2 regions of the Bacillus sp. AMCV2 genome follow, and region 2 is predicted to be linked to the other one. Evidence: predicted binding sites of a transcription regulator. Region 2 holds the regulator's gene; the other holds the start of a gene.

Region 1 (15,067 bases), 3.0 Mb from region 2:
ATCTGACGGAAAAGACCTGACGCTTAGAATCTGCCAAAAGCATGATATCGTCGGAGAATTAACACTTTTCACTGAAGAACCGAGGTATATGCTCAGTGCAAAAGTGCTAGAGGATGGCGAGGTGCTCGTCATTAATAAAAATAAGCTGGAAAAAGAATTAATCCAAAACGGCGCTTTGACATTTGAGTTCATGAAATGGATGAGCACGCACCTCCGGAAGATTCAGTCCAAAATCAGGGATCTGCTTCTTCATGGCAAAAAGGGGGCGCTCTATTCCACCCTTATCCGTTTATCAAACAGCTACGGAGTGGAGCGAAGCGACGGCATTCTGATTAACATTGTCCTGACAAATCAGGATTTGGCAAAGTTTTGCGCGGCTGCACGGGAAAGCGTCAATCGTATGCTCGGAGATCTCCGTAAAAAAGGGGTTATTTCGATAGACGAATCCGGAAAAATTATTTTGCACAAGCGGGACTATTTACGATGTGAGATTGAGTGTGAAAATTGCCCGCTGGAGATTTGCAATATTGACTGAAAAAAACAAGGACAGCGGTGTCCTTGTTTTTTTCACCTTGTGATAAACAGGCACATGACGGCAAGAAAGAAGCAGGCATTCACGATTTCCAGAATGCCAATCGTTTTTACGGGCCAATCCCTTCCATGAAAAAACCATGCCCGCAAGCTGCTCGGGATAAAAGCGAGAAACGCCCATCCTGCTCCGAAAAGAGCGGATAAAAAGGGGAGCAGCAGGTGATATCCCCATGACCAGTATGCAAATGCCCTGTTTTTTCTTTCACGAATCACCGATTTCACATAAAAGGAACTCCCGATAAAAAATAAAGCAGACTGCAAGAAAATAAACCAAGCCCAGCCGTCGAGGGTTCCCATCCCCAGCCAGCAGCTCGCAAACCCGCCCGAACAAAAGAACAAGACACCTGCAACATCATTCAATAGGGCCCGTTCGTTTTTTCGGCGGGCAAAATACATATGTATGAAAAACAGCGGCAGTAAAGAAACGCCCACCCAGATGAGAGGCGGCTTATGAAAGACCGAGATCATCAAAAAGCAGCAGGCGGGAAAACCGTAATAACACATCCACTTTTGATATGGTTTGCTTTGTTTCTTTTTTAAGGCAAGCGTAACGGGATAAACCGCTAAGTATAGGAAAAGCCAACCAAGGAAGAGCGGAATATGCCAAATAACGGGGCCTCCCTTGACCATGCCGAGTAAAAATGGAAGCAGCAGCATCGCCCACGCGCCGTGCTGCTTCGGAATCAGCGCCTTCATCGAAATCCTCCTTTTTTCTTTCATTATAAATGCAGTCACCCTCCTGATAAGTGACATTCATCATACAGGCTGTGAAATACATCACTGCTGTACAGGCTCGATCGAGCTACACTAAAGCTATCCTTAGCACAGGAGGTTTTCCTATGAATCAGTGTGACTATTTATTATTTCTGAAACAACTTCCTATGTTTAATGAAGTGCCTCTATCCATTGTCGAAACCTTGCTGAAAAACGGCACGTTTATCCGCGGCTCATGTGATCAGTCTCCATCTTTTCTTCATTCTCAATCTGTTTATATTGTATTAAAAGGCAGTGTCCGTTTCATGGACACGAGGCTCCCTGAAGGATCGAAAACCGTTGCGCTGTGGGAAAAAGGCGATGTGTTTCCGATTGATGAAAAAGGCGGGCTTTATTTATCGCCCTTTATCTCAGTCAATGCCACTTCAGACATTCTGATTCTCAACATCCCATATTACATATTTAAGAAAATGATGTCTTATCATCCGCAGCTGCAAATGAACTTTTTGGCTATGCTTCAGCAAAATGTTTTTTGTTCCTATCAATTATTTTTGCGGTATCTGCATACATCACAGGATGAAAACGCTGAGCCCGGTTCTTAAATAGAGCCGGTTTTTTTGATCTTTGAATGAAAGGCGGCTAATGACCCAAGTGTCCTCCTGAACGCAGCCTTCCTCACATCCTGTGAAAATCCTTCCTTCTCCTTTGTGTGAACGTTTTGTGAAAAAAGCAGAGTGTGTGACATAGTTCACAAGGAAACACGCTGTCCCTGTTTATAGTGAACTTAGCATCACCTGACTCGGAAGGAGTGAACTCTCATGAAGAAAAAGAAAATGAGTCCGTTGTTTAGGAGATTGAATTATTTCTCTCCTATCGAACACCATTCAAATAAACATAGCCAAACCACCCGCGAAGATCGCGATTGGGAGAATGTATACAGAAACAGATGGCAGTACGACAAAGTCGTTCGCTCCACCCACGGCGTCAACTGCACGGGTTCCTGCAGCTGGAATATTTATGTGAAAAATGGAATTGTCACGTGGGAAGGACAAAACTTGAATTATCCTTCAACAGGCCCGGATATGCCTGATTTCGAACCGAGAGGCTGTCCGCGGGGGGCCAGTTTTTCATGGTATATCTACAGCCCGCTCCGTGTGAAATATCCATACGTGCGCGGTGTGCTGATCAATTTGTGGCGGGAAGCACTGCAAGAACATCAAAATCCATTGGAAGCCTGGAAATCGATCGTCGAAAACCCTGAAAAAGCGAAGTCCTATAAACAGGCGAGAGGGAAAGGCGGTTTTGTGCGCGCTGAATGGCCGGAGGTGCTGAAGCTGATTTCAGCCTCTCTGCTGTATACAGTGATGAAATACGGGCCTGACCGAAACGTCGGTTTTTCTCCGATTCCGGCCATGTCCATGATCAGCCATGCATCAGGCTCTCGGTTTATGTCGTTAATCGGAGGCCCTATGCTCAGTTTTTATGACTGGTATGCGGATCTTCCTCCGGCATCCCCGCAAATTTGGGGTGACCAGACGGACGTTCCGGAAAGCAGTGATTGGTACAATTCCGGCTATATCATCACATGGGGCTCCAACGTTCCGTTAACGAGAACGCCTGACGCGCATTTTTTGGCGGAGGCCCGCTATAAAGGCGCTAAGGTCATTTCGATCAGTCCGGATTTTGCGGAATCCTCAAAGTTCGCGGATGACTGGCTGAGTATTCGCCAAGGGACTGACGGGGCGCTTGCGATGGCGATGGGTCATGTCATTCTGCAGGAATTTTACGTGAACCAAGAAACTGAACGTTTTATTGAGTACGCGAAGCAATACACTGATTTTCCATTTCTCGTCACCCTGTCAAAAGAAAATGGCGTATACACAGCGGGACGGTTTCTGCATGCGAAGGACATCGGGCGGCAGACAAAGCATGATCAGTGGAAGCCTGCGGTTTGGGATGAACAAACAAGTTCATTTGCCATACCCCAAGGGACAATGGGATCGCGCTGGGACGGGCAGCAGAAATGGAACCTGCACATGATTGATGAAGAAACCGGGGAACCGATTGAACCCCGTCTCTCTGTGCTGGGAATAGAGGACGAAATCGGCACGGTGCGCATCCCGTATTTTTCAAATGACGGAAACAAAGTGCTCGAGCGGGATCTTCCTATTAAAAAAATGAACCTGAACGGCGAAGAAACGTACATCACGACCGTGTTTGACTTGATACTGGCTAACTACGGCGTGAACCGGGGCATCGGTAAACGATCGGCTGTCTCCTATGATGATCCTGAGCCGTTTACGCCTGCTTGGCAGGAACAAATGACAGGAATCAAAAAAGAAGCTGTCGTTAAGATTGCCAGAGAGTTTGCCCAAAATGCGATCGATACAGACGGCCGGTCCATGATTATCGTAGGGGCCGGCATTAACCACTGGTTCAACTCCGACACGATCTACCGAGCGGTGTTAAATCTTGTTTTACTTGTAGGCGCCCAAGGCGTAAACGGCGGAGGCTGGGCCCATTACGTGGGGCAGGAAAAGCTCCGACCTGCTGAAGGGTGGCAGACGATTGCAACTGCAAAGGACTGGGAGGGCGTGCCCAAGCTGCAAAACGGCACCTCATTTTTCTACTTTGCGACAGATCAGTGGCGTTATGAGGACCAGCCGATCAGTGATTTGGCATCACCGATTGCTGCGTCATCCCGCTACAAGCACCACGCTGATTACAATGTGCTGGCCGCGCGGCTGGGATGGCTTCCGTCTTACCCGACTTTCAATCAAAATGGCATCGATCTGTATAAAGAAGCTGAAAAAGCAGGGGCAGCAACACCCGAAGACGTAGGTGCGTACGTGGCCTCACAGCTCCAAGAGAAAAAACTGAAATTCGCGATTGAAGATCCTGATAATGAAGTGAATTTCCCAAGAAATCTCTTCGTATGGCGGGCAAATCTGATCTCAAGCTCAGGAAAAGGGCATGAATATTTTCTCAAGCATTTGCTGGGGACGACGAACGGTTTAATGAATGACGATAGCGACAGCATCCGCCCTGAAGAAATCAAATGGCGGGAGCAGGCGCCGGAAGGAAAGCTCGACTTGTTAATCAATCTTGACTTCCGAATGGCCGGTACGGCGCTGTATTCCGATATCGTGCTGCCGGCGGCGACATGGTATGAAAAACACGATCTCAGCAGCACAGATATGCATCCGTTCATTCATCCATTTGCTCCTGCGATCTCGGCTCCGTGGGAATCGAAGTCAGACTGGGATATTTTCAAGGCGCTGTCAAAAGCCGTTTCCGATCTGGCAGAAGAAGTCGATATGGAGCCGGTGAAAGAAGTGGTTGCGACGCCGCTCCTCCATGACACCATGCAGGAATTGGCCCAGCCATTCGGCAAAATCAATGACTGGAGCAAAGGCGAATGTGAAGCCATTCCGGGAAAAACGATGCCGAACATCCAAGTCGTTGAACGGGATTACAAACACATTTTTCATAAAATGACTGCACTTGGTCCGAACGTTGCTTTAAAGCCGAGCGGAACAAAAGGGATGAGCTGGTCAATAGCCGATGAATATGAATCACTCAAACAGAGATTGGGAGAAATCACCTCGGACAGTGTCGCAAAGGGTTGTCCAAATATAAGTGAAGCAAAGCAGGCAGCAGAAGCGATTTTAACCCTATCATCCACTTCGAATGGAAAGGTCGCAGTAAAAGCATGGGAATCACTTGAAAACATCACGAACCTGAAGCTGAAAGACCTGGCGGAAGAACGCGAGGAAGAATGCTTTACGTTCGAACAAATTACAGCCCAGCCGAAAACGGTGATCACGTCTCCAGCGTTTTCCGGATCTGAAAAAGGAGGGCGCAGGTATTCGCCGTTTACAACGAATGTTGAAAAATTAATTCCGTGGCGGACGCTGACAGGCAGACAATCCTATTATGTCGATCATGAACTGATGATGGAATTCGGTGAAACGATGGCGACATTCAAACCGATCCTCCAGCATCGCCCGTTTCTGAGCAAGCGGCCTGATCAAGAGGGAAAAGAAATCGTCCTCAATTATTTGACGCCGCATAATAAATGGTCTGTCCACAGCATGTATTTTGATTCTCTGCCGATGCTGACGCTGTTCCGCGGCGGGCCGACCGTGTGGATGAATAAAGATGATGCAGAGGACACGGATATCAAAGACAACGATTGGATTGAATGCTTTAACCGAAACGGTGTTGTCGTCGCGAGAGCCGTTTTGTCTCATCGGATTCCTAAAGGAATGGCGTTTATGCACCATGCCCAAGACCGCCACATCAACGTGCCCGGCACAAAGCTGACGAATAACCGCGGAGGCACCCATAACAGCCCGACAAGGATACACGTCAAGCCGACACAGATGATCGGGGGCTACGCCCAGCTCAGCTACGGCTTTAATTATTACGGTCCAACGGGGAATCAGCGCGACCTGAACGTCGTCATCCGCAAGCTGAAGGAGGTCGATTGGCTTGAAGATTAAAGCGCAAATCGGTATGGTCATGAACTTGGATAAATGCATCGGCTGCCACACGTGCAGCGTCACCTGCAAAAACACGTGGACAAACCGTTCCGGTGCGGAATATATGTACTTCAATAATGTAGAAACAAAGCCGGGCATCGGCTACCCGAAGCAATGGGAGGACCAGGACAAATATAAAGGCGGCTGGACATTGAAAAAAGGAAAGCTCGAGCTGAAATCGGGCTCGAAAACCAACCGGCTTGCAGGCCTTTTCTATAATCCGAATCAGCCGTCGATTGATGATTACTATGAGCCCTGGAACTATGATTATGAAACATTAACGAACAGCCCGCAGAAAAAACACCAGCCAGTAGCACGCCCGAAATCGTCCTTGACGGGGGATTTCATGAATATCGAATGGGGACCGAACTGGGAGGATGATCTCGCGGGCGGCCACATAACGGGACTTGAAGATCCCAACGTACAAAAGATGGAGGAATCGATCAAAACAGAATTCGATGAGGTCTTTATGATGTATTTGCCCCGTATTTGCGAGCACTGCATCAACCCGGCGTGCGTCTCATCCTGTCCATCCGGCGCCATGTACAAACGCGAGGAGGACGGCATTGTGCTTGTGGATCAGAACGCATGCCGTTCATGGAGATATTGCGTCTCATCCTGTCCTTATAAAAAAGTCTATTTTAACTGGCAAACAAACAAAGCGGAAAAATGCACACTCTGCTTTCCGCGTTTGGAGGCGGGACTGCCGACCATCTGCTCTGAGACGTGTGTTGGCAGAATCCGCTACCTCGGCGTCATGCTGTATGACGCGGACAAAGTGGAGGAAGCGGCATCTGTTGAAAATGAAAAGGATCTTTACCATTCCCAATTGGACGTTTTTCTTGATCCAAATGATCCTGAGGTTGCCAAACTGGCAAAAGAACAAGGCATTCCGGCTGAATGGATAGAGGCTGCGCAGCAATCGCCGATCTATAAAATGATCATTGACTGGAAGATTGCGCTGCCGCTTCATCCTGAGTACCGCACGCTGCCAATGGTGTGGTACATTCCGCCGCTCAGTCCGATTATGAATCTCTTTGAAGGAAAAGGCAGCCGGCAATCCGCAGAAGATATTTTTCCGGCTATCGACCAAATGAGAATCCCGATAGATTATTTGGCGCAGCTGTTAACAGCCGGTGATACGGATCATATTCGGTCAACGTTAAAGAAAATGTCTGTCATGCGCCAGTATATGAGAGCGATCCAGACGAATAAATCAATCGACCCGGAACTGATCTCCAGTGTCGGCTTAACAGAACAGCAAATTGAAGATATGTATCGGCTGCTTGCGATTGCCAAATATGATGACCGCTTTGTGATACCGAGCAGTCATCGAGAAGAAGTTTCAGATTTATATGCTGAACAAGGGAGCTGCGGCTTATCATTTTCAGGCGGCCCCGGCTCCTGTTTCTAACTTTTGATAAATGAGGTGTAACAAGATGAACACCACAGACCGGCAAATGACGTTCTCCGCTCTTTCCTCTCTTCTCTCTTATCCGGATGAAGAGTGGAGAGCTGAGATTCCCGATTGGAAGGCTCTTATCCATGAAATCAGCAACCGGCAAATCCGGGAGAAGCTGCTGCACTTTTTCGAGGCGTCAGCTAGCTTTTCACCGGAAGCGCTGATTGAACACTATGTCTATACATTCGACTTTGGGAAAAAAACAAATATGTATGTCACCTACTTTAACTCGGGCGAGCAAAGGGAACGCGGCGTTGAATTGCTGCATTTAAAAAACACATACGAGCAATCCGGTTTCCTGCCGACAGAGAAAGAGCTGCCTGATTATCTGCCGCTGATGCTAGAATTTGCTGCGGCTGCAGAAATTGAAGCAGCGAGAAGCGTGTTTGAGAAATATCTGTCCAATGTGAGGGAGCTGGCATCCCGTCTCGAAAAAAATGACAGTATATACGCTGAACTGCTGCACGTGCTGCTGGCCGCGCTTGAAAACATCGGCGTACGTGAAAGCGTTGAAGGGGCTGTTCAGGCATGAGCGGGCAGATCCTCTGGGGCGTGATGCCATACATTGTATTGACAATCTTTATCGGCGGCCATATTTACCGCTACCAGCATGACCAATTTGGCTGGACGGCGAAATCAAGCGAGATGTTAGAAAAGAAAAAACTTGCGGCGGGCAGCACACTTTTTCACTGGGGACTGCTGTGCGTTGTCGGCGGGCATGTCATGGGGATTCTGATCCCGGAAGGCGTGTATGCTTCCCTTGGCATTTCAGAGCATATGTATCACAAAATGGCGATTGGCGCTGGCTTGCCGGCGGGCATTGCGGCATGTACCGGACTTGTCATCCTGACGTACAGAAGGCTGTTTGACAAAAGGATCCGCAAAACGAGCTCGCCATCCGATATCCTTACGCTCCTCCTGCTGCTGTTCATGATGCTGTCAGGCGTTGCGGCCACGTTTCTCAACATTGATTCGAAAGGATTTGATTACCGGACCACAGTCGGGCCCTGGTTCAGGGAAATCGCTTTGTTCCGGCCTGACCCCTCGTTGATGGAGAGTGTCCCGCTATGGTTTAAGTTTCATATTGTGATAGGATACGTCGTTTTTATCCTGTGGCCGTTTACGAGATTGGTTCATGTGTTCAGTCTGCCGCTCAAGTATCTGACCCGCAGCTACGTTGTATATCGAAAACGCTCGTGAAAATCCCCCTTGCAAGAGGGGGATTTTTTTATCTTGATGAAAACATAAGATATCTTCTGCCAAGGTAATGGCTGGGCGGCCGGGAATCCTGTTGTGTTTGTATTTGGAAATAACATCAAGAATGAAACGGATTTTACTCATTTTAAACCGGGGAACAGCCAGATTATGACTCAGCCTGACTAACTTGTTTCATTCCTTTCTTTCTGATCAATATCCCGTTTTATATATTTTCTCTCATCAGAATGGGTATCAAATTCACTCTATCCACCGTATTTGCAGTCACAGCGCCGCCTCTTTTTCGGCGCTTGCCGGAGTGCTGAGCGGGTTCGGCCTGCCGCTCATGTTGTCACTCGGCGTTGCCAATAGTCTTGCTTTATTTCTGCAGAAACGATGCGGATGAATTCCGTGACAGTTAGTTTTCTCTAAACTTCTCCTCCTTGGCGGAGAGGTTTTTTACTTACAAGGTTTATCGATTAGAAAAAAGAGGTAATACAGAGGTAATTGAATCAGATTGGAGAGAATCAGGATGCTGAAAAGGAGACTGGAATTTTTCTTTTTATATATGATGCTCATCGGGGCATATGTCATTTGGTTTTTTCCGGTTTCCAGGCTTGAGTTTTACGGAGGATTGCTTTGCTATATAAGCATTATTTTGTTCAGCATCTATTCATTAATTCTTGAAAACCGCACCTCGCAGCACACGCTGCTATGGATCCATATTCTTGTCTTTTTTCCAATCGTCGGCTACGTGTTTTATCTGTTTTCGGGACAGCTTTATGTAAAGGGAAAGCTATTTAAGACAAAACGAATGTACAACAGGGAAAAGCTCAGGAAGCTGTTTGACAAGGAGGAAACGCCCGAAGTGACAGGGCTTAAGGACAACCAAGAGAGGTTCTTTACATATTCCATCAGGGCTGCCCATATGAATATCAATACGAAAAGCAACATCAAAGTGCTGAAAAACGGCGAAGAAACCTTCCCGGACATTTTCAAAGCAATGAGAAAAGCGGAATCTTACATACATATTGAATACTACATGTTTAAATCAGACATGCTCGGACGCGGCATGATGGACATTATGATGGAGAAAGCGCGCCAGGGTGTCGAGGTGAGGTTTTTATACGATGCGGCAGGAAGCATTAAGCTGGCAAGAAGAGATATTATGAGAATGAAACAAGCGGGGGTGGACATCGTACCGTTTTCTCCGCTGAAATACGGGTTTTTCAACCAGAAGCTGAATTTCAGAAATCACCGGAAAATCGTGATCATCGATGGGAAAACCGGTTTTGTGGGCGGATTAAATGTTGGGAAGGAATATATCAGCAGAGATCCGTACATCGGATTTTGGAGAGATACACACCTGCGGCTTGAGGGGGAAATTGTGCAAACGCTCCACGCTATCTTTATGCTGGATTGGGAATACGTCTCCAATGAAGTGCTAATTGATCAAGAGGAGTACAATACCCCGGTTCCCGTGGAAGGAGGAGGCATTTATCAAATTGTCGCGACAGGCCCTGACATGAAGGAAAGCATGAGCGACCTTTATTATGAAATGATTTCTTCAGCGCAGAAATCAATATGGATCGCCACGCCCTATTTTGTCCCCAATGAATCCATTCGCACGGCGCTAAAAGCAGCGGCGACAAAGGGGGTAGAGGTAAGGGTTATGGTGCCGGAGAAGAACGACAGCTTTTTGACCCAATACGCTTCGAGATCCTATTTCCCGGAGCTGCTCCTTGAGGGCATTGAAGTGTACTCCTACCAAAAAGGCTTCATGCATCAAAAAGTCATGATCATTGATGGCGATCTCGCCTCCGTCGGTACCGCGAATATGGACATGCGCAGCTTTCAGCTCAACTTTGAAGTGAATGTGTTCTTCACGGATGCCGAAGCGATCCGAACCCTTGAGACCCATTTTGAAGAGGATATGCAGGAAAGTGAAAAGCTCAGCCCTGTCGGCTTTTATAAAAGAGGCGTGGCTGACCGGACAAAAGAGTCATTTGCCCGCCTGTTTTCAGGTGTTCTGTAAGAAAAAAGAAATCTGATCTTTCAAAACAGCCCGTGTATAGTATAATTGAGAAATATTATCAGTTATTTATACATTGGGGGAAGATAGGGTGCTGCGGCAATTTTTTTCATATTATAAACCATATAAAACGTTGTTCTTTCTCGACTTTTTCTCAGCGATCGCGGGAGGTTTAATGGAGCTGAGTTTTCCTTTGATCGTCAATTATTTTATTGATACCTTGCTGCCGGGCAGGGACTGGGGGCTGATCATCGCGACCTCAATCGGCTTATTTGCGGTGTATGCGCTTAGCTCGGCTCTTCAGTATATCGTGACCTACTGGGGACACATGCTTGGTATCAATATTGAGACTGATATGAGAAAGTCGCTTTTTGACCATTTGCAAAAGCTCTCGTTCAAATTTTACGACAACAACAAGACGGGAACGCTGATGTCGAAGCTCACGAACGATTTAATGTATATCGGTGAAGTCGCCCATCATGGTCCGGAAGACTTATTTATTGCAGTCATGACCATTCTCGGGGCGTTCGGAGTGATGCTGTTTATTAACTGGCAGCTTGCTTTATTAACGTTTATCATTATGCCGATCGTCATTTGGCTAGCGCTTTATTTCAACAAAAAAATGACCAAAGCGTTTACCACGCTGAACAAGGATATCGGAGACTTCAGCGCGCGTGTAGAAAATAACATCGGCGGTATCCGGCTTGTGCAGGCGTTCGGAAATGAAGCGTTTGAAAAAGAACGCTTCGCCGTCAACAACCAGCGTTTTCGTGTCACAAAGCTTTCTTCCTACAAAATCATGGCGAAAAACGGGTCAATCAGCTATATGCTGACCCGGTTTGTCACGCTGTTTGTCCTTTTGTGCGGGACGTGGTTTGTCATTCGCGGCTCCTTATCGTACGGGGAATTTGTGGCGTTTGTGCTCCTGACGAATGTGCTGTTCAGGCCTATTGACAAAATTAATGCCATTATCGAAATGTATCCGAGGGGGATCGCGGGTTTCAAAAGCTATATGGAGCTCATGGAGACAGAGCCGGACATTCAGGATTCACCTGATGCGAGAGATGTTTCCGGCCTGAAGGGCAATATCCGCTATGAACATGTTTCGTTTGGCTATGATGGACATCACAATGTCCTCAATGACATCAACCTATCCATTCAAGCGGGGGAAACGGTGGCGTTCGTTGGTCCGTCAGGTGCGGGGAAATCAACGCTTTGCAGTCTGCTGCCGCGTTTTTATGAAGCATCGGAGGGCGACATTACGATTGACGGCACCAGTATAAAAGACATGACGCTTTCTTCGTTGCGCGGGCAGATTGGCGTCGTGCAGCAGGACGTTTTCTTATTCTCGGGCACGCTTAGAGAAAATATCGCCTACGGCCGATTAGGCGCATCAGAAGAAGACATTTGGCAAGCTGTGAAGCAGGCGCATCTGGAAGAGCTCGTCCATAACATGCCCGATGGGTTGGATACTATGATTGGCGAACGCGGCGTGAAGCTTTCCGGCGGGCAAAAACAGCGTCTGTCAATTGCAAGGATGTTCTTGAAAAATCCGTCGATCTTGATTCTCGACGAAGCCACCTCAGCCCTTGATACAGAAACGGAAGCGGCGATCCAAAAGGCGCTTCAAGAGTTGTCTGAGGGGCGCACGACGCTTGTCATCGCCCACAGGCTGGCGACGATCAAAGACGCGGACAGAATTGTAGTCGTCACAAACAACGGTATTGAAGAACAAGGCCGTCATCAAGACCTGATCGAAGCCGGAGGCCTATACAGCAGGCTGCATCAAGCGCAATTCGGGCAAATGGTGCATCGATAGGAGGAGAACATGGAAAGAAAAACTGTGCTGTACATTGCTGTTTCATTGGACGGGATGATCGCAAAAGAAGATGGAAGCATCGATTGGCTGGATGAATTTGAAGGTGAAGGTGACAACGGCTACAGTGATTTTTATCAGACTGTTGATACAGTCATTTTAGGGCGGAGCACATATGAGCACGTTAAAGTGCTAACACCGGTTTTCCCGTATCAGGATAAAACCTGCTATGTTTTTACAGGATCGCCCGACAGTTATCAAGATGAACATGTGACGTTTATCAATGAGGGAGCCAGAGCCTTCACTGCCCGTTTGAAACAGGAAAAAGGCTCAAACATCTGGATAGCTGGCGGGGCAGAGCTGATGAATGCCTTTATGAAAGAAGATGCCATTGATGAATTCATCATCACTGTTATTCCCGTCGTTTTAGGAAGCGGCATCCCGCTGTTTCACGAACTAACAAATGAAACAAAACTGCGGTTAAAAGGGACAAAACAATTTGGACAAGCGGTTCAGCTCCATTATGTAAGAGCATAAGAAAAAGGATAGACAGATGTCTATCCTTTTTGTATGTAAGTTAGAGCGCTTCTCTCTCAGCAGGCTCGATGAGATTTTGGAATTTTTCAATGAGCTGTGATGCTTTTGTTCCTTCAACTACGATCAGATATTCCTTTTCATTATGAGCCATGCGGAATGTTTCAAGCTCAATTAAGCTTTTGATTTTGCACATCGTTTTCTTTGAATAAATATAAACCTCGTGGCTTCCGGAATGGCACATTTTATAAAGATGAATCAAATTTCTTAAAGTAAAGGCCTGTGCGGCTACTTTCAGAGACTTGATATTTTTCATGATCTTTCTCCTCCATCGATTGTTGTCTTATATAGCCTAAGTTCCCAAAGCGGACAAGTAGTAAACCTATTTTTGCACATTTATGATTTCCATTGCAGCGCACCGCCCCCGAGGCGTTTGACACCGCGGATGGAGCTTAATTCATCCATCAAGCGGAGAAGCGCCTTGTCTTTCTGCTTTGCTTCAATCATGAAATCAATATTAGTTCCCCATTGCCTAAAGCGTTCCAACAGCGGCAGCAAAAAGTTAGCATCAACATAATCGGCATGGCTGCGTATCGCTTGCTCCGATTTTGGGGAAGACAAGTGAACCTTTGGCTGAAGGCCGATCCGCTCCCACGTTTTGATCATGCGGGGCAGTGCTTCATTCAGGTCGGCGTGATCGTCTGGATTGGCATAAAAATGATGAAAGTCAAAGACAAACGGAACATCCTCCTGCTCACAGACCTGAAGCGTTTCTTCCGTTGTATATGTTTTATCATCATTTTCAAGTGTCATCCGCTCTTTGATCTCCTGCGGCAGCTGTTTTATATTTTGATGAAATTGTGCAGTGGCGGTGTCTTTATTTCCGTAAGCGCCGCCAATATGAATGTTGATAACGGAGCGATCAGCAATGCCCATGGCCTCAAGCATGCGGTAGTGATACGCCATATCGGTTACCGCATTTTTTGTGACGGATTCCTTCGGGCTCGTAAACAGAGTGAATTGATTTGGATGAAAGCTTGTTCGCAGTTGATGTGTTTTAACAAGCTCTCCAATCTCCCGAAACTCTTTTTGAAACGGTGTTACAAAATCCCACATCACGTCGGGATGCGTAGCCAGCGGCACAATCGAACTGGAAAAACGGTACAAAGGAATGCCGTGGCCGATGATATAGTGAAGGGTTCTCATCGTATTGCGCAAATTGGCTTTTGTCACAGTCAGAAGCGCTTCTTTTCTTTCAGTCTTTGAAAGCTTTGAATAACGCGCGAATGTCAATGTTTTAGCGGGAGACGCATCCCAAAGGCTCATCGCATTTGAAACGAACCCGAATCTGAAAATCATAGGAACTCTCCTTTATAAGAAATAAGATAATGCCCTGCCGAGCCATTCCGCCGGGCGCTGCCTGAATGTGCGCTTGCTGAAATCCTCCATGGTCAGCCGCTCCGACTTTTTCATATCCTCCTCAATCGTGGCATAGACTTCACTTGTAAACGCTTCGTCATCAATTTCGACATTCACCTCTTCATTTAAAAACAGGCTTCGTTTATCGAAGTTGGCTGTTCCGATAATGCTAAGATGGTCGTCTATGATGAGGGCTTTTACATGATAAAACCCTTGATAATAACGATAAATAAGACAGCCGGCATCCAAGAGCTCCGAATAATACGTAAAAGCTGCTTCTCGTACCAGCGGATGGTCTGATTTCATCGGTACAATGATTCTCACGGATACGCCGTTTTTTCTTGCGTTAATGAGGGCCTCTTGAAGCGGCTTTGATGGAATGTAATAAGGCGTGCAAACCGTAAGGCGATTCTTCGCTTGGGCAATATTGACCAAGTATTTGTTTTCAAGGGAATAACCGTCGGTCGCATATATCTTGTGAGAAATAGTCCCTTGCTGAAGCTTTGGCCAAACATCCGAACCCAGTTCGATTCCGGTATTTCGTTTTAGATCAGAAGCAAAAAGCGTTTGAAGATCATGTACGCCTTCTCCCATCATGCGCAGATGATAATCCTCCCAATTGCCGAACTTCGCCTTCTTTCCAAGATATTCTTCGGCGATGTTAAACCCGCCGATATAACCGATTTTTCCGTCTATCACAGTAATCTTCCGGTGATTCCGTTTTTGCATGTGAAAAAAGAAAAAAGGAAAACGGGGACGAT
Region 2 (15,067 bases):
AGGATTCATTGGAACTGCTGCTCAGCATAACCCGCGTCCTTCAGAATTGGCTTTTCTCGGGAAGGAAAAGGAAGCAGCTGATGTTCATGGGCTTGTCCCGGATTACTTGCGGCTGGCAGAAGCTGAAGCGAAATGGATTGAAAGTCAAAAGTAGGGTGATAGGATGAAAACAAAAGCAGCGGTCAGAAATATGCGGCTTGAAGATATAGATCACGTATACGAAATCGAAGCATCCTCCTTTACGTCTCCTTGGACGAAGGATTCGTTTTATCATGAGCTGCTGGAAAATCCATATGCTCATTATCTCGTGATTGAAAAGGACGGCCATGTTGCTGGGTATTGCGGGATTTGGATTGTGATGGATGATGCCCAAATTACAAATATAGCGATAAAACCAGAGTATCGCGGCCAGTCTTTAGGAGAAACGCTTTTTCGCTCAGCTGTTGAACTGTGCAAAGAAAAAGACGCAAGGCGGCTTTCGCTTGAAGTGAGGGTTTCGAATCATCCTGCTCAAGGCTTATATAAGAAATTCGGGATGCAGCCCGGCGGAATAAGAAAGAACTATTATACTGATAACGGGGAAGATGCGTTAATTATGTGGGTGACGATAAATGAGTGAGCAAAAAGACATGTACGTATTAGGAATTGAAACAAGCTGTGATGAGACTGCTGCAGCTATTGTGAAAAACGGGAGAGAGATCATTTCAAACGTAGTAGCCTCTCAAATTGAAAGCCATAAGCGCTTCGGAGGCGTTGTGCCGGAAATTGCTTCAAGACATCATGTTGAACAAATCACTTTGGTTATAGAAGAGGCGTTTCGCAAAGCTGGCATGACGTATAGTGATATTGATGCGATTGCAGTAACAGAAGGTCCGGGACTGGTGGGGGCGCTTCTTATTGGAGTGAATGCCGCTAAAGCATTGAGCTTTGCACATAACATTCCGTTAGTAGGCGTTCATCATATAGCCGGTCATATATACGCGAACCGTCTTGTAGAAGACATCGTGTTCCCGGCACTGGCATTGGTCGTTTCAGGAGGCCATACAGAACTGGTTTATATGAAGGAACATGGATCATTTGAAGTCATTGGGGAAACCCTTGATGATGCGGCAGGAGAAGCTTACGACAAAGTGGCGCGGACGATGGGATTGCCATATCCGGGTGGACCGCAAATTGACAAGCTAGCTGAAAAAGGGAATGACAATATTCCGCTTCCTCGCGCATGGCTTGAAGAAGGCTCTTACAACTTCAGCTTTAGCGGATTGAAGTCTGCGGTGATCAATACGCTTCATAATGCATCCCAAAAAGGGCAAGAGATTGCTCCGGAAGATTTGTCTGCCAGTTTCCAAAATAGTGTGATCGATGTCTTGGTAACCAAAACGGCGCGCGCGGCAAAGGAATATGATGTCAAACAGGTCCTTTTAGCCGGAGGAGTAGCTGCAAACAGAGGCCTCAGAGCTGCATTAGAAAAGGAATTTGCCCAGCATGAAGGGATTACGCTTGTCATTCCTCCATTAGCTTTATGCACGGATAATGCTGCGATGATTGCTGCTGCTGGTACAATTGCTTTTGAAAAGGGAATTCGCGGTGCATATGATATGAATGGCCAGCCCGGCCTCGAATTGACTTCTTATCAAAGTCTCACGAGATAATAGCGTGAGACTTTTTATCTGTTTGTTATTAACAGATAATTCACAATTTATCCACATGTCTGTGAGTAATTATAGAGATATAGATGGATAAAGGGCTGAAGTCGCTGTTAATAAAGTGGATAAATTCAGAATATTTTGTGGATATTGTGTATAAAGCGCTTACTTTGTTTTGCTTATTAGGGTATGTTCTGTGGATAAAAAGCACCTCTAAAAAGAGGTGCTTGACTTTTTTAATCTTCTTCTGTGGATAGTTCTTCCCATTCGGACAAAAGAGATTCCAGCTCCTGATTAAGCTTCTCATTGTCTGCATGGATAGCTTGTACTTTTTCATGGTCCTGATAGACTTCAGGGTCACATAGTAATTCATCATTGCGGCTGATGTTCTCTTCAATGGTTTGAACAGTGGTTTCAATTTCTTCAATCCGACGGAGTCGTTGGCGCTCTTTCTTTTTCCATTCTTTTTCTTCCTCGTAGGAACGTTTGGAGTCAGATTTCACTGTAGCTGGCGTTTTTTCAGTTTCCTCTTGCTGATTTATTTTCTCCAATTCAAGCTGCTCTGTTTTTTTCTCTGTATAATAATCGTAATCTCCCAGATACTCCTCTATATGGCTTGAAGAAAGCTCCAATACTCTTGTGGCGATTCTGTTAATAAAATATCTGTCATGTGAGACAAATAACAGTGTGCCTGGATAATCAATCAGCGCGTTTTCGAGAACTTCTTTGCTGTCTAAATCCAGATGGTTCGTCGGTTCATCAAGGATGAGAAAGTTGGCTTTTTGAAGCATCAGCTTAGCTAGAGCCAATCTTGCTTTTTCGCCTCCGCTCAGTGAATGAACTGGTTTCAGCACATCATCTCCGGAGAATAAGAAATTTCCGAGACACGTTCTGATTTCTTTTTCTGGAAGCCCGGGGTACTCGTCCCACAGCTCATCAAGGACACGTTTAGAGGAAGTCAACTCAGCCTGTTCCTGATCATAATAGCCGACACTGACATTTGAGCCGTATGAGATCGTTCCTTGATCTGGTTTTAGGGTGTCTATTAATGTTTTCAGCAATGTCGATTTACCAATGCCGTTAGGACCGACAAGCGCTGCGCTTTCTCCTCTTGTGAGCATGAATGACACTTCTGTTAAAAGCGGCGGCTGGTTTTCATAGCTGATTGTGAGATCCTGAACACGAAGGACTTCATTTCCGCTCTGTTTTGTAATATCAAAATGAAAGTTTGCGGATTTTTCATCGCCAAGCGGTTTTGACATGACTTCCATTCGCTCAAGCTGCTTTCTGCGGCTTTGCGCCCTTTTGGTGGTAGAGGCTCTCGCCAGATTTCGGTCTACGAAGTCCTGCAGCTTTGCAATCTCGTCCTGCTGCTTTTCATACATTTTAAGATCTTTTTCATACTGCGCGGCTTTTTGGTCGAGATAAGCGCTGTAGTTGCCGTGATACTTTTTGCTTTCTGCTCTTGATACCTCGTATACCTGGTTTACCACTTTGTCCAAAAAGTAGCGGTCATGCGAAACGATGAGGATGGCGCCTGAATAGCCTTGTAAATAATGCTCAAGCCAGGTAAGCGTATCAATATCCAGATGGTTTGTCGGCTCATCGAGAATGAGCAAATCAGGCTGTGTTAACAGAAGCTTACCTAAAGCCAGTCTTGTTTTCTGGCCTCCGCTGAGGCTTTGAACCTGTGTAGAATCGTCAAAATGGCTGAAGCCGAGACCATGCAGCACAGATCTTACATCCGCTTCATATTGATAGCCGCCTTTATCTTTGAATTCCTGCTGAAGGCGGTCGTAGGTTTTCATGATGCTTTCTAATTCACCCGGGTCAGCTGCCGCCATTTTTTCTTCCATAGCCCGCATTTCCTTTTCCATTGCTTTTAAGTGGTCAAAAACAGTCAGCAGCTCTTCTTTTATGGTAAGCTTAGAATCCAAGCCAGTATGCTGGGCGAGATATCCCATTGTAATATCTTTCGGTTTAATAATTTCGCCCTTTTCATACGAAAGCTGGCCTGCGATAATTTTAAGGAGCGTGGATTTTCCGGCGCCATTTCTTCCTACAATGGCGATGCGATCACGATTTCTGACTTCCAGCTTTATATTGTTTAAAATAGTATCAGCACCAAACGATTTGGACAGCTGATTAATTTGTAAGATCATCATATTATTTCACCTCTGCTATAATAAGTTAAGTGTAGCTTATGAACCAGAAGTCAGCAAACAATACATTGGCCATATAAGACATAGAGAAGAAAATAGTGTATGATCTGTTTAAGGAGCGTTTTAGTATGAATGGATTTTCTCATTTTAATGAACAGGGCAGAGCCCAGATGGTGGATATCAGCGAAAAATCTTCGACTGTCCGTACTGCGGCGGCTGTTTCAAGCGTACACATGAAGAATGAGGTGTACGAGAAAATACAGAGTCACGATATCGGCAAAGGAGATGTACTGGCTGTCGCACAGGTGGCAGGCATTATGGCCGCAAAGCAAACGTCGAATATCATTCCGATGTGCCATCCGCTTTCATTGAGCGGGGTAGATATATCGTTTGACTGGAAAATAAAAGAAGCAGAAGTTATACTTCATATAAAAGCACAGGTCAAAACGAAAGGGAGTACAGGTGTGGAAATGGAAGCGCTCACTTCTGCATCGGTGTGCGCTCTTACCGTTTACGATATGTGCAAGGCCCTTGATAAGGGGATGGTCATCGGCCCTACTTTCTTGCTGGAGAAGACAGGCGGGAAAAACGGTGACTTTAAAAGAGAACTATCCGAGTATAATTTGGAGGACCAAAAATGAATAAGGATCAATCAAAAATTCCGCAGGCGACGGCGAAACGGCTGCCGCTTTACTATCGCTTTTTAAAGAATCTGCATGCGTCTGGAAAACAGCGTGTATCATCCGCTGAACTCAGTGATGCCGTAAAGGTTGATTCTGCCACGATTCGGAGGGATTTTTCCTATTTTGGAGCTCTTGGCAAAAAAGGATACGGATATAATGTGGATTATTTGCTGTCTTTTTTCCGAAAAACGCTTGATCAGGACGAGATGACAGACGTCATCTTGATTGGTGTCGGGAACTTGGGAACGGCATTTCTTCACTATAATTTCACAAAAAATAATAACACAAAAATTTCTATGGCTTTTGATATAAATGAGAGTAAAATAGGAACTGAGGTAGGCGGCGTGCCCGTCTATAACCTTGATGACCTTGAACAACACGTAAAAGATGAATCAGTTGCCATTCTTACAGTGCCAGCAGTTGCCGCTCAATCCATTACAGACAGATTGGTCGCATTAGGAATCAAGGGAATCCTTAATTTTACGCCGGCCCGTTTGAATGTGCCGGAACACATTCGAATTCATCATATAGATTTAGCAGTTGAGCTTCAGTCACTGGTTTATTTTTTGAAGCATTACTCAGTTTTAGAGGAAATCGAATAGAGGGAAAGGAGGAGCCCAAATATGCCGATCGGTCCTGGAAGCCTTGCTGTTATCGCAATCGTTGCTCTGATTATCTTCGGTCCCAAAAAGCTGCCTGAATTGGGGAAAGCAGCGGGAGACACACTTCGTGAATTCAAAAACGCTACTAAAGGATTAACGAGTGATGAAGAGGAAAAAAAGAAAGAAGATCAGTAAGTTAGGATGACACGAATGAAAGTGAATCAAATGTCGCTGCTGGAGCATATTGCTGAGCTTCGAAAACGGTTGCTGATTGTAGCGCTGGCGTTTGTCGTTTTCTTTATTGCTGGATTTTTTTTAGCAAAGCCGATTATTGTGTATCTGCAAGAAACAGATGAAGCGAAGCAGCTTACGCTTAACGCGTTTAACCTGACAGACCCGCTTTATGTGTTTATGCAGTTTGCGTTTATCATCGGCATAGTCCTGACCTCGCCGGTTATTCTTTATCAGCTTTGGGCTTTTGTGAGCCCGGGTCTCTATGAGAAAGAGCGCAAAGTAACGCTCAGCTACATTCCGATCTCTATTTTGCTGTTTTTAGCGGGCTTATCTTTTTCATATTATATTTTATTTCCTTTTGTTGTTGATTTTATGAAGCGGATCTCTCAGGACTTGAATGTCAATCAGGTGATCGGAATTAATGAATATTTTCATTTTCTTCTGCAGCTGACGATTCCGTTTGGACTGCTGTTTCAAATGCCGGTCATCCTCATGTTTTTGACCAGGCTCGGAATTGTGACACCGATGTTCTTGGCGAAAATCAGAAAGTATGCGTATTTTACGCTGCTGGTGATCGCAGCCCTGATTACACCGCCTGAGCTTCTGTCCCATATGATGGTCACAGTCCCGCTTTTGATTTTATATGAAATCAGTATCCTTATATCGAAGGCCGCTTATCGGAAAGCACAGAAAAGCAGTGCAGCCGATCGGGACGTGTCTTCTGGGCAATAATAAAAAATCCATTTCTCATGCGAGAAATGGATTTTCTTTATTTTTGGTTCTTTTTGATTTTAAATGAAAAGGCGAACATCTTAAAAGAAATGCTGATGTTGTAAGCGGCGAACACCATCAGCAGGATGGAGTAAAATGACCACATGCTGCCTGGCGAGCTTGCGGCAAGATAAGTAAAGATGCACCCTACGGCAAAGTAGATCATTCCCCAAACTACCGGGTTTCTCATAAAAATAATCCTCCAATAATCAATTGCATTTGTGTGCTCAGCTGTTCAAGGTAATTCCGAACAGGCTCAAGCTGCATGATGACGACGAATGTATTCATCATTAAATGGGCGAAAATCGGCACCCATATCCGTTTTGTTCTCGCATATAAAAATGCAAATGTAAAGCCCATTGCTGTATATAGAAGGAGATGCTTCAAATCAGCGTGAACAATACCGAAGATAACCGAGCTGATCAGTCCTGCAAAAAAGAAATTCGTTTTTTCGTACAGCGCGCCGAAAATGATTTTTCTGAAGATGATTTCTTCTAATATAGGCCCGACGATGGAAGAAACGATAATCATGAGCGGGACTGCCTGAATGACATCCAGAATCGCTTGTGTATTTTCTGATTCTCTTCCGATGCCAAAAACATAATATTCAATAGAGCCTGCTATTCCTTGAGAGAAAAGGGCAATGAAAAAACCGGCTATCGCCCAAAGGATAGAAAGTCCGATTGAGTCCTTCTGTCCGTTTCGCAGCGTTTCTTTCGGAACGGTTCTCAGAATGAGCAGAACAATAAGGAGACAGGCGATAAAGCTGATGACGGACCATAATCCTTGTGCATGCAGCATATTTTCATTTGTAGGCTGTCCTCCGGCATAACCGAATTTAAATAACAAGGGAATCGCGATTAATGCGGAAAACTGCATGATGATATATGTCAAAATAATAAACCAATACTGTTTTCTCAAATGGTATGTACTCCTTTGTTAAGTGGGTTTCGTTCATCTACAGCTATTGTAACATAATCGGTACGGGGGTGAAAAAGCTAACGGAAAAGGGAGCGGAAAAGAATGATGTAAGCGTGAAAAATTTTTTATCTTATCACTTGAAATTGGAAGGGAGATTCTTTATTATAAGAATTGTGTTAGCACTCTTTAGTGCTGAGTGCTAAAATTACATATTCATACTATTGAGGAGGTTATTACATTGTTAAAGCCATTAGGTGATCGCGTTGTCATTGAACTCGTAGAATCTGAAGAAAAAACTGCCAGCGGAATTGTGTTGCCGGATTCTGCAAAAGAAAAACCGCAAGAAGGCAAAATCGTGGCAGCTGGTTCAGGTCGCGTGTTAGAAAGCGGAGAGCGCGTTGCTTTAGAAGTAAAAGAGGGCGACCGCATTATCTTCTCAAAATACGCAGGTACTGAAGTGAAATATGAAGGTACTGAATACTTAATCTTACGTGAAAGCGACATTTTAGCTGTTATCGGCTAATTCTTAAATAAACAATACTTAAAACATTTGAGGAGGTCTTGTAAACATGGCAAAAGAAATTAAGTTTAGTGAAGAAGCTCGCCGCGCAATGCTTCGCGGTGTCGATGCACTTGCTGATGCTGTTAAAGTAACTTTAGGACCAAAAGGACGCAACGTGGTTCTAGAGAAAAAATTTGGTTCTCCGTTAATCACAAATGACGGTGTAACAATCGCTAAAGAAATTGAACTCGAAGACGCGTTTGAAAACATGGGTGCGAAGCTTGTTGCTGAAGTAGCCAGCAAAACAAACGACGTTGCCGGTGACGGTACAACAACTGCGACAGTTCTTGCGCAAGCAATGATCCGTGAAGGCCTTAAAAACGTAACAGCAGGCGCTAACCCTGTAGGCGTGCGTAAAGGGATGGAACAAGCTGTAGCGGTTGCGATCGAAAACTTAAAAGAAATTTCTAAGCCAATCGAAGGCAAAGAGTCTATCGCTCAGGTTGCTGCGATCTCTGCTGCTGATGAGGAAGTCGGAAGCCTTATCGCTGAAGCAATGGAGCGCGTAGGAAACGACGGCGTTATCACAATCGAAGAGTCTAAAGGCTTCACAACTGAGCTTGAAGTTGTTGAAGGTATGCAATTCGACCGCGGATATGCGTCTCCTTACATGGTAACTGACTCTGATAAGATGGAAGCGGTTCTTGACAATCCTTACATCTTAATCACAGACAAAAAAATCACAAACATTCAAGAAATCCTTCCTGTGCTTGAGCAGGTTGTTCAGCAAGGCAAACCATTGCTTCTGATCGCTGAAGACGTTGAAGGCGAAGCACTTGCAACACTTGTTGTGAACAAACTTCGCGGCACATTCAACGCAGTTGCTGTTAAAGCTCCTGGCTTCGGTGACCGCCGTAAAGCAATGCTTGAAGACATCGCTGTCCTTACTGGCGGAGAAGTCATCACAGAAGATCTTGGCCTTGACCTGAAATCTACTCAAATCGCTCAATTGGGACGCGCTTCTAAAGTTGTCGTTACTAAAGAAAACACAACAATCGTTGAAGGCGCTGGCGAAACAGACAAAATTTCTGCCCGCGTGACTCAAATCCGCGCTCAAGTGGAAGAAACAACTTCTGAATTCGACAGAGAAAAATTACAAGAGCGTCTTGCAAAACTTGCTGGCGGCGTAGCTGTCATCAAAGTCGGCGCTGCGACTGAAACTGAGCTGAAAGAGCGTAAACTTCGCATCGAAGACGCCCTGAACTCAACTCGCGCAGCTGTTGAAGAAGGCATCGTATCCGGTGGTGGTACAGCGCTTGTCAACGTATATAACAAAGTCGCTGCAGTTGAAGCTGAAGGCGATGCTCAAACAGGTATCAACATCGTGCTTCGCGCGCTTGAAGAGCCAATCCGTCAAATCGCACACAATGCGGGTCTTGAAGGATCTGTCATCGTTGAACGCCTCAAAAACGAAGAAATCGGCGTAGGCTTCAACGCTGCAACTGGCGAATGGGTAAACATGATCGAAAAAGGTATCGTTGACCCAACAAAAGTTACACGCTCAGCTCTTCAAAACGCTGCGTCTGTAGCTGCAATGTTCTTAACAACTGAAGCCGTTGTCGCTGACAAGCCAGAAGAAAACGCTGGCGGCGGAATGCCTGACATGGGCGGCATGGGCGGTATGGGCGGTATGATGTAAAACCGACAAAAAAACCTTGATTTACAAAGGTTTGTCGGCAATGGACCTCATTTTTGATGCCCTATTGATCCATTTATAAATTTTCGAGGCTTCTCATGAGTTCACCGAGCTTGTGAGAGGCTTCTTTTTTTCTGTCTTTCGTAGTTTGATTTTTTCAGCACTGTTCTATATCGATTTTCAATAGTTTTGATAATCCCGATATGAATTATTCAATTGACCAAAATACAAAATTCTACCGGCTCAGATTCCTGTGTACGTCTTCTTTGACAAACGGCTTACTGTAACTTCAGTAAACTGCATTTCTGTTATGATTATAAAAAGGGTTTAAAAATTATTCGTCCAAACCTCTGTTACTTCTCTCCCTAATGCAGACAGGAGATGGTATCCTCTCATAAGACAAAAAAGCCCCAGTTATCTAAATAAATAGTGTCACCAACACTCTTAGACGTTTCTAAAAGCAAAACACTGTCAAAGAGAAATCCTTTTAAATTTTCTATTTGTGCTGCTTTTTAGCTACTAAGACGATGTATGTTAAATATATAGAACGGCAGAATAATCTGATTCTCAAAAATTCACTGGCGCTGTAGTTAGGTTCTTCCACCAACATCTTGATAATATTCATCCCTACTCTATGGAGACCGACATTCCAATTATTAAATCTAATATTAGTTTTTTATGATTACCAAGGAGGACTTAATAGTGCATTTTTCAGAAATGATAGATCGCTTGGCTTTATATGATTTACACAGAAAAAGAAGCAAAGATAAACATTTTTCTGCTGCTATTGCAGCCGATATCGATGATAGAGAGGAATTTTACAGTGCAAATATAGCTGATGTTTCAATGGACTTGAATGAATCTAAAAAAAATTATAGGGTTGGAACATTTCGTTATGAATCCTTAATTCAAACAGGGAATCCTGTTAATGATACTTTAAAAGGGGAGGTTTTTTTAAATAAAAATGATATAGATCAACCCAATGTCATCTTTGTACACGGCTGGCGCATGGATTCGTTCGATAGAATCAAAAAAATATTTCATAAACGTATAATGAACGATTTAGGCTGGAATATGTATTATTATTCTCTTCCATACCATTTTGAAAGAGAACCAGAAAATTCACTGTATAGTGGCGAGTTGATGATTAGTGCAAATATTGATCGTACAATTGAGTCGACAAGACAGGCCATTGTCGATTTACGGGCATTAATTCACTGGATAAAAGCAAATAAAAAAGGCCCTGTTATCATAGGGGGGGTAAGCTTAGGGGGATGGGTTACTAATCTAATTGCAACCCTAGAATCCCAAATTGATGTAGTGGTATCAATCTTTTATGCCAATCGCCTTTCTTATTCAATATGGAACACGATCCCAGGTAAATTCATAAGAGAAGAATTAGAACAAAATGGTGTGACCTATGAAGATTTAACAAAATATTGGAATATCACAGATCCTAGTCAAGCCTTGCCGAAAGTTAATAAAGATAACATTCTGCTGATTTCTGCTAAACATGATCAGTATATTGACTTAAAAGATGCAGATTATTTATGGGAAAGCTGGGGGAAACCCACAAGATATGTCTACAATTGTGGTCATTCCGGTATTGTTCTTTGTCGCAAAAAGCTGGCAAATGATACGCTTTCCTTTATAAGAGAAAGGATAAATACGAGAAAACCTGGTTCAGTACATTTGTAGACCTTAATTTGTAGACCTTAATAAGAAACGAAAGGCCAACTGCAACTTCAGTTGGCCTTTCCTATTTATAATAAAGAAACTGAGTGAGATTGCTGACAGAACTATTATGCGTACTAGTCGTTTTCTTTAATCACCATTGCCAGTTCTTCCACCTCTCCCCGAATCCCAATCGCAGGCTCCCACGAATCAATCAAACGAATCGCCTTTTGATTAGATTCTATCGCTTTCGTTTTCTCTCCTTTACGGTACAACAGCTGCGCCATCCCGTAAAAATAATAGATCAACTCAACCTGATTGGCGTTATGTTTGTCATAGAGCATTTGCTCAAAGGCTTCTTCCGCTTTCTCAAATTGACCACATTTCACGTAAGCGACACCTAGATTGAAATAGGCTTCTATCGTTTTTTCGCCGCCGTACGTGGAGCTGATTTCATTTGCCGCTTCGTATAATTGAATGGCTTCTTCATGATGACCTCTCGCAAAGCTTAAGTCACCGCGAACCAATAGAACTCTGTGTTGAATGGTAGGGGAAATCGGTTGATTTTCGATTTCGTTTAAAATGGTCTCTGCTTTTTCCTGTTGCCCGTCTTTTAAAAAAAGCCTTGCTTTGAGTGCGTGTCCCCAAACCTTTAGATCATAGGCATCGTGAGCGTCTGATTGTTCCAGAATCCTCAGCCCGGATTCAATTTGCTGTAAGGCCCTGTCTAAATCATTGACTTCCATCAGAGCCCAGCCTGCTGTGTCGATTCGGAAGTACGCTTCTCGTGTGTGTTGGCCTAATTGATGGGCGGCGTCGGCGGCTTTGCGTCCGTATTCGATTCGCAAGGGCAGGTTGATTCTGCTTAGAAAATGGCTAATGCGGGTGATGAGTTCGATTAGGATTTCTTTTTGTTCAGTTTCACTTGCCCATTGGATGACCTTTAAGATGTTTGGCCATTCTTGTTTCATTTGATCTAAGTTCCGTCCCAGCAGGTAGCTCCAATAGATAGAGTTGGGCTGTTCCCGCTTTAAATGGGTTTCGGCATAATCAACATAATAGTGCGCCCAGCGATTGCGGGCTTCTTTTTCATATTCGTGCTGTTCGGACAAGTGCTGTTCTCCGTAAGCGACAACGGTTTGGTGCGCTAAGTATTGTATCCTGCCTTGGCTTCGTTCCGGCTGAATCAGCGCATATGACCGCATTTGTTCCATAGCGTAATGAAAACGGCGGGCGTCTAATCCGGCTGCTGCCGCCAGGCTTTTTTCATCAGGCTGCTTGCTGAAAAAGCAAAGCGTCTGCCATAGCTTTCGCGTATCTTCATTGCATCTATCCCAGGTGCGGCCAAAGAGGAATTCAAACAATTCCAGCAGTGAGTAGCCTGCTTTTCCAAGCTCATGAATCAGCTGCTGAGCGGGGATGTCATCGTCTGACATATAGGCAATGCTGAGTGCCATGGCTTTCGGGTTTCCGGCAGTCGCTGAAATGAATTCGTTTTTCAGGTCAGATGATAGATGTAACAGCTGCTCCAGCTTTTCCCGTTTATTTTGAATGTTGCATGTTTGTAAGCATCGGTGCACTTCTTGCTGAAAAAAATCCAAGGCATCTGTTTGGTCAAGGCCGCTCAGCTGAATAGCTGTCATTTCTCCGAAGCTTTCCCGATAAGTTTGCTTTACGTTTTCCCGCGCTGTGAGGAGAACTTTCACGCCTTGCGGAAGGCTGGTGATAAATTCATGAATGTCACGTTCTGCAGTATCAATGCTGTCAACGATCAGCAGGATCGGTTTTTCTCTAGTGTAATTAGCTAACGCATTGCGGACGACGAATCGTTTTTCATTGATTGATTTATCGATTTGTTCTGTGCGTCCGAGCTGATAGGCGATCGTATTTAAAAAATCGCTAAAGCTCAATCCTTTCCAATCAGCGCTGACCCAAATGATGCTGTTGAACGCCGGCCAATCTGAAGTATCGTCGACACAGGAATAGGCGGCTTCAAGAGCGATTGTGGTTTTACCCATACCAGCCCAGCCGGTGATTAAACAGACTGGTGACGGAGAAAGCATCCATTGCCGTATCGCTTCCATATCAAAGCTGCGTCCGATAAAGCGTCCGGACCAGCGTGAGGGTAAATTATGAGTGATAGGCTGTTCTGTAAGCGCATTCGTTTCATGGCCGGGTCTGTCATGAAACAGCCGTTTTACTACATTTTCAATTTCGCCTTCACTCGGAGCCCCGAATAATCCGTCTTTTCGCAGTATTTTCGCTTTTTTCAAACAGGATGCTGCCCATACAGGCAATGCGGGTTTGATGACTGGGATAGTGGTGGCTTCCAGCAAGTCGGTCAACCACTCGATATCCAAGTCGGTCTTTTCGAGAATGATCCAGATCATTCCGAACAGTTTTCCGTCGTCGATTCTTCCGGGAATGTAGTTTGCCCCCATCTGTCCGATCCAGCTTTTGATCGTGTTTGGGGAGACTCCCAGCTGGAGTGCGATTTTATCTATGTAAGACTGTCCTGTTTTTTCATTCTTTTTCCTTCTGACTTTATAATCAGGATGAAGTTTTAGCGTTTTGACGCCAGGTGCCAGCAGTTGTGCAAATTGTTTTCGGTTTTCAAGTTCAGCCATAAGCCTGCACCTCCTATTAGTACTATTTTATCAATCCAGCGTTTTTTGTATATGAAAAAATAAAAGTACAGTGCCGCTGTCCTTTTATACAGCAGGAAAGGCTGTTGAACGTGTTGAAAAGCAGATAAAATGGGGGCAGTAACAGAGAAAACAAAAATGTATGCACTTACATTTTATTTTCTAAAGAAAGGAACTTGCCAAATGACTCACACAGTACCTCAAAACATGAAAGCGGCTGTTATGCACAACACAAGAGAGATCAAAATTGAAACATTGCCTCTGCCTGATATCAATCATGATGAAGTGTTGATTAAGGTGATGGCTGTCGGAATTTGCGGATCTGATCTGCATTACTATACAAATGGCCGAATAGGCAACTATGTTGTGGAAAAACCATTTATCCTTGGGCATGAATGTGCGGGTGAAATTGCCGCTGTCGGATCATCTGTCGATCAATTCAAGGTGGGAGACCGCGTCGCTGTAGAACCGGGTGTTACGTGCGGGCGCTGTGAAGCGTGCAAAGAAGGGCGCTATAATCTTTGCCCGGATGTACAGTTTTTGGCTACACCGCCGGTAGACGGCGCGTTTGTCCAATATATTAAAATGCGTCAGGACTTTGTTTTTTTAATCCCAGACTCACTTTCTTATGAAGATGCTGCTTTGATCGAGCCGTTTTCTGTCGGCATCCATGCGGCGGCCAGAACGAAGCTACAGCCCGGATCAACGATTGCGATTATGGGGATGGGCCCTGTTGGGTTAATGGCTGTTGCCGCAGCTAAAGCATTTGGGGCAGGCACAATCATTGTCACCGACTTAGAGCCGCTGCGGTTAGAAGCTGCGAAAAAAATGGGAGCGACTCACATTATTAATATACGTGAACAGGATGCACTTGAAGAGATTAAAACGATCACGAATGATAGAGGCGTTGATGTTGCTTGGGAAACAGCAGGGAATCCAGCGGCATTGCAATCCGCACTGGCTTCTGTGCGCCGGGGCGGAAAATTGGCGATTGTCGGTTTGCCTTCACAGAACGAGATTCCGCTCAACGTACCGTTTATTGCGGATAATGAGATTGATATTTACGGGATCTTCCGTTATGCCAATACGTATCCGAAGGGAATCGAATTTCTTGCTTCAGGCATTGTGGACACGAAGCATCTAGTAACGGACCAATATTCGCTGGAGCAGACGCAAGATGCGATGGAGCGGGCGCTTCAATTTAAGAATGAATGTTTAAAAGTGATGGTGTATCCAAATCGCTGAGTGAACAGGGAGGATCTTCGTATTCTCCCTCTTGTTTACTGGAAATGAAAACGGATTCTTGGGGTGGGAAATGATGATTGAAACAGAAAAAGTAACGGCAATGAAAGTGAAGCATCAGTCAAAATCCAGTACCGGACTGTCCTGGTTTGAACGAATCGGTTATGGATTCGGCGATATGTCGTATAATATTATCTTTCAGTTTGTAAACGCATACTTATTATTTTATTATACAGACGTCGGCGGCATTCAGCCTGCGGTGATCGCAACTTTGTTTCTTGTTGTGCGT

What was found. Region 2 encodes Rex, which represses fermentation and respiration genes when NADH is low (regulators of the CRP and FNR family bind a similar motif). Its sites were predicted from a motif close to TTGTGAAATATTTCACAA; they were not measured.
Region 1: the regulator Rex is predicted to act here: its motif matches at 2,042-2,059, upstream of AC0OMA_RS19045 (nitrate reductase subunit alpha).

What each region holds. Positions count from the first base shown of each region.
Region 1 covers NZ_JBVYIB010000002.1:3,676,996-3,692,062, reverse strand. The annotation lists gene fnr (fumarate/nitrate reduction transcriptional regulator Fnr) at 1-535, shown strand, start outside; gene AC0OMA_RS19055 (YwiC-like family protein) at 568-1,287, opposite strand; gene arfM (Crp/Fnr family transcriptional regulator ArfM) at 1,431-1,907, shown strand; gene AC0OMA_RS19045 (nitrate reductase subunit alpha) at 2,124-5,810, shown strand; gene narH (nitrate reductase subunit beta) at 5,800-7,263, shown strand; gene narJ (nitrate reductase molybdenum cofactor assembly chaperone) at 7,289-7,843, shown strand; gene narI (respiratory nitrate reductase subunit gamma) at 7,840-8,511, shown strand; partial or broken gene AC0OMA_RS19025 (YitT family protein) at 8,703-8,908, shown strand; gene cls (cardiolipin synthase) at 9,038-10,540, shown strand; gene AC0OMA_RS19015 (ABC transporter ATP-binding protein) at 10,629-12,356, shown strand; gene AC0OMA_RS19010 (dihydrofolate reductase family protein) at 12,366-12,890, shown strand; gene AC0OMA_RS19005 (hypothetical protein) at 12,931-13,203, opposite strand; gene uvsE (UV DNA damage repair endonuclease UvsE) at 13,284-14,246, opposite strand; gene cls (cardiolipin synthase) at 14,259-15,067, opposite strand, start outside.
Region 2 covers NZ_JBVYIB010000002.1:652,690-667,756, forward strand. The annotation lists gene tsaB (tRNA (adenosine(37)-N6)-threonylcarbamoyltransferase complex dimerization subunit type 1 TsaB) at 1-154, shown strand, start outside; gene rimI (ribosomal protein S18-alanine N-acetyltransferase) at 164-619, shown strand; gene tsaD (tRNA (adenosine(37)-N6)-threonylcarbamoyltransferase complex transferase subunit TsaD) at 612-1,652, shown strand; gene AC0OMA_RS03510 (ABC-F family ATP-binding cassette domain-containing protein) at 1,883-3,811, opposite strand; gene moaC (cyclic pyranopterin monophosphate synthase MoaC) at 3,937-4,449, shown strand; gene AC0OMA_RS03520 (redox-sensing transcriptional repressor Rex) at 4,446-5,093, shown strand; gene tatAY (sec-independent protein translocase protein TatAY) at 5,115-5,288, shown strand; gene tatC (twin-arginine translocase subunit TatC) at 5,295-6,059, shown strand; gene AC0OMA_RS03535 (YdiK family protein) at 6,097-6,288, opposite strand; gene AC0OMA_RS03540 (CPBP family intramembrane glutamic endopeptidase) at 6,285-7,019, opposite strand; gene groES (co-chaperone GroES) at 7,258-7,542, shown strand; gene groL (chaperonin GroEL) at 7,589-9,220, shown strand; gene AC0OMA_RS03555 (alpha/beta hydrolase) at 9,920-10,915, shown strand; gene gutR (glucitol operon transcriptional regulator GutR) at 11,029-13,518, opposite strand; gene gutB (sorbitol dehydrogenase) at 13,720-14,781, shown strand; gene AC0OMA_RS03570 (MFS transporter) at 14,855-15,067, shown strand, end outside.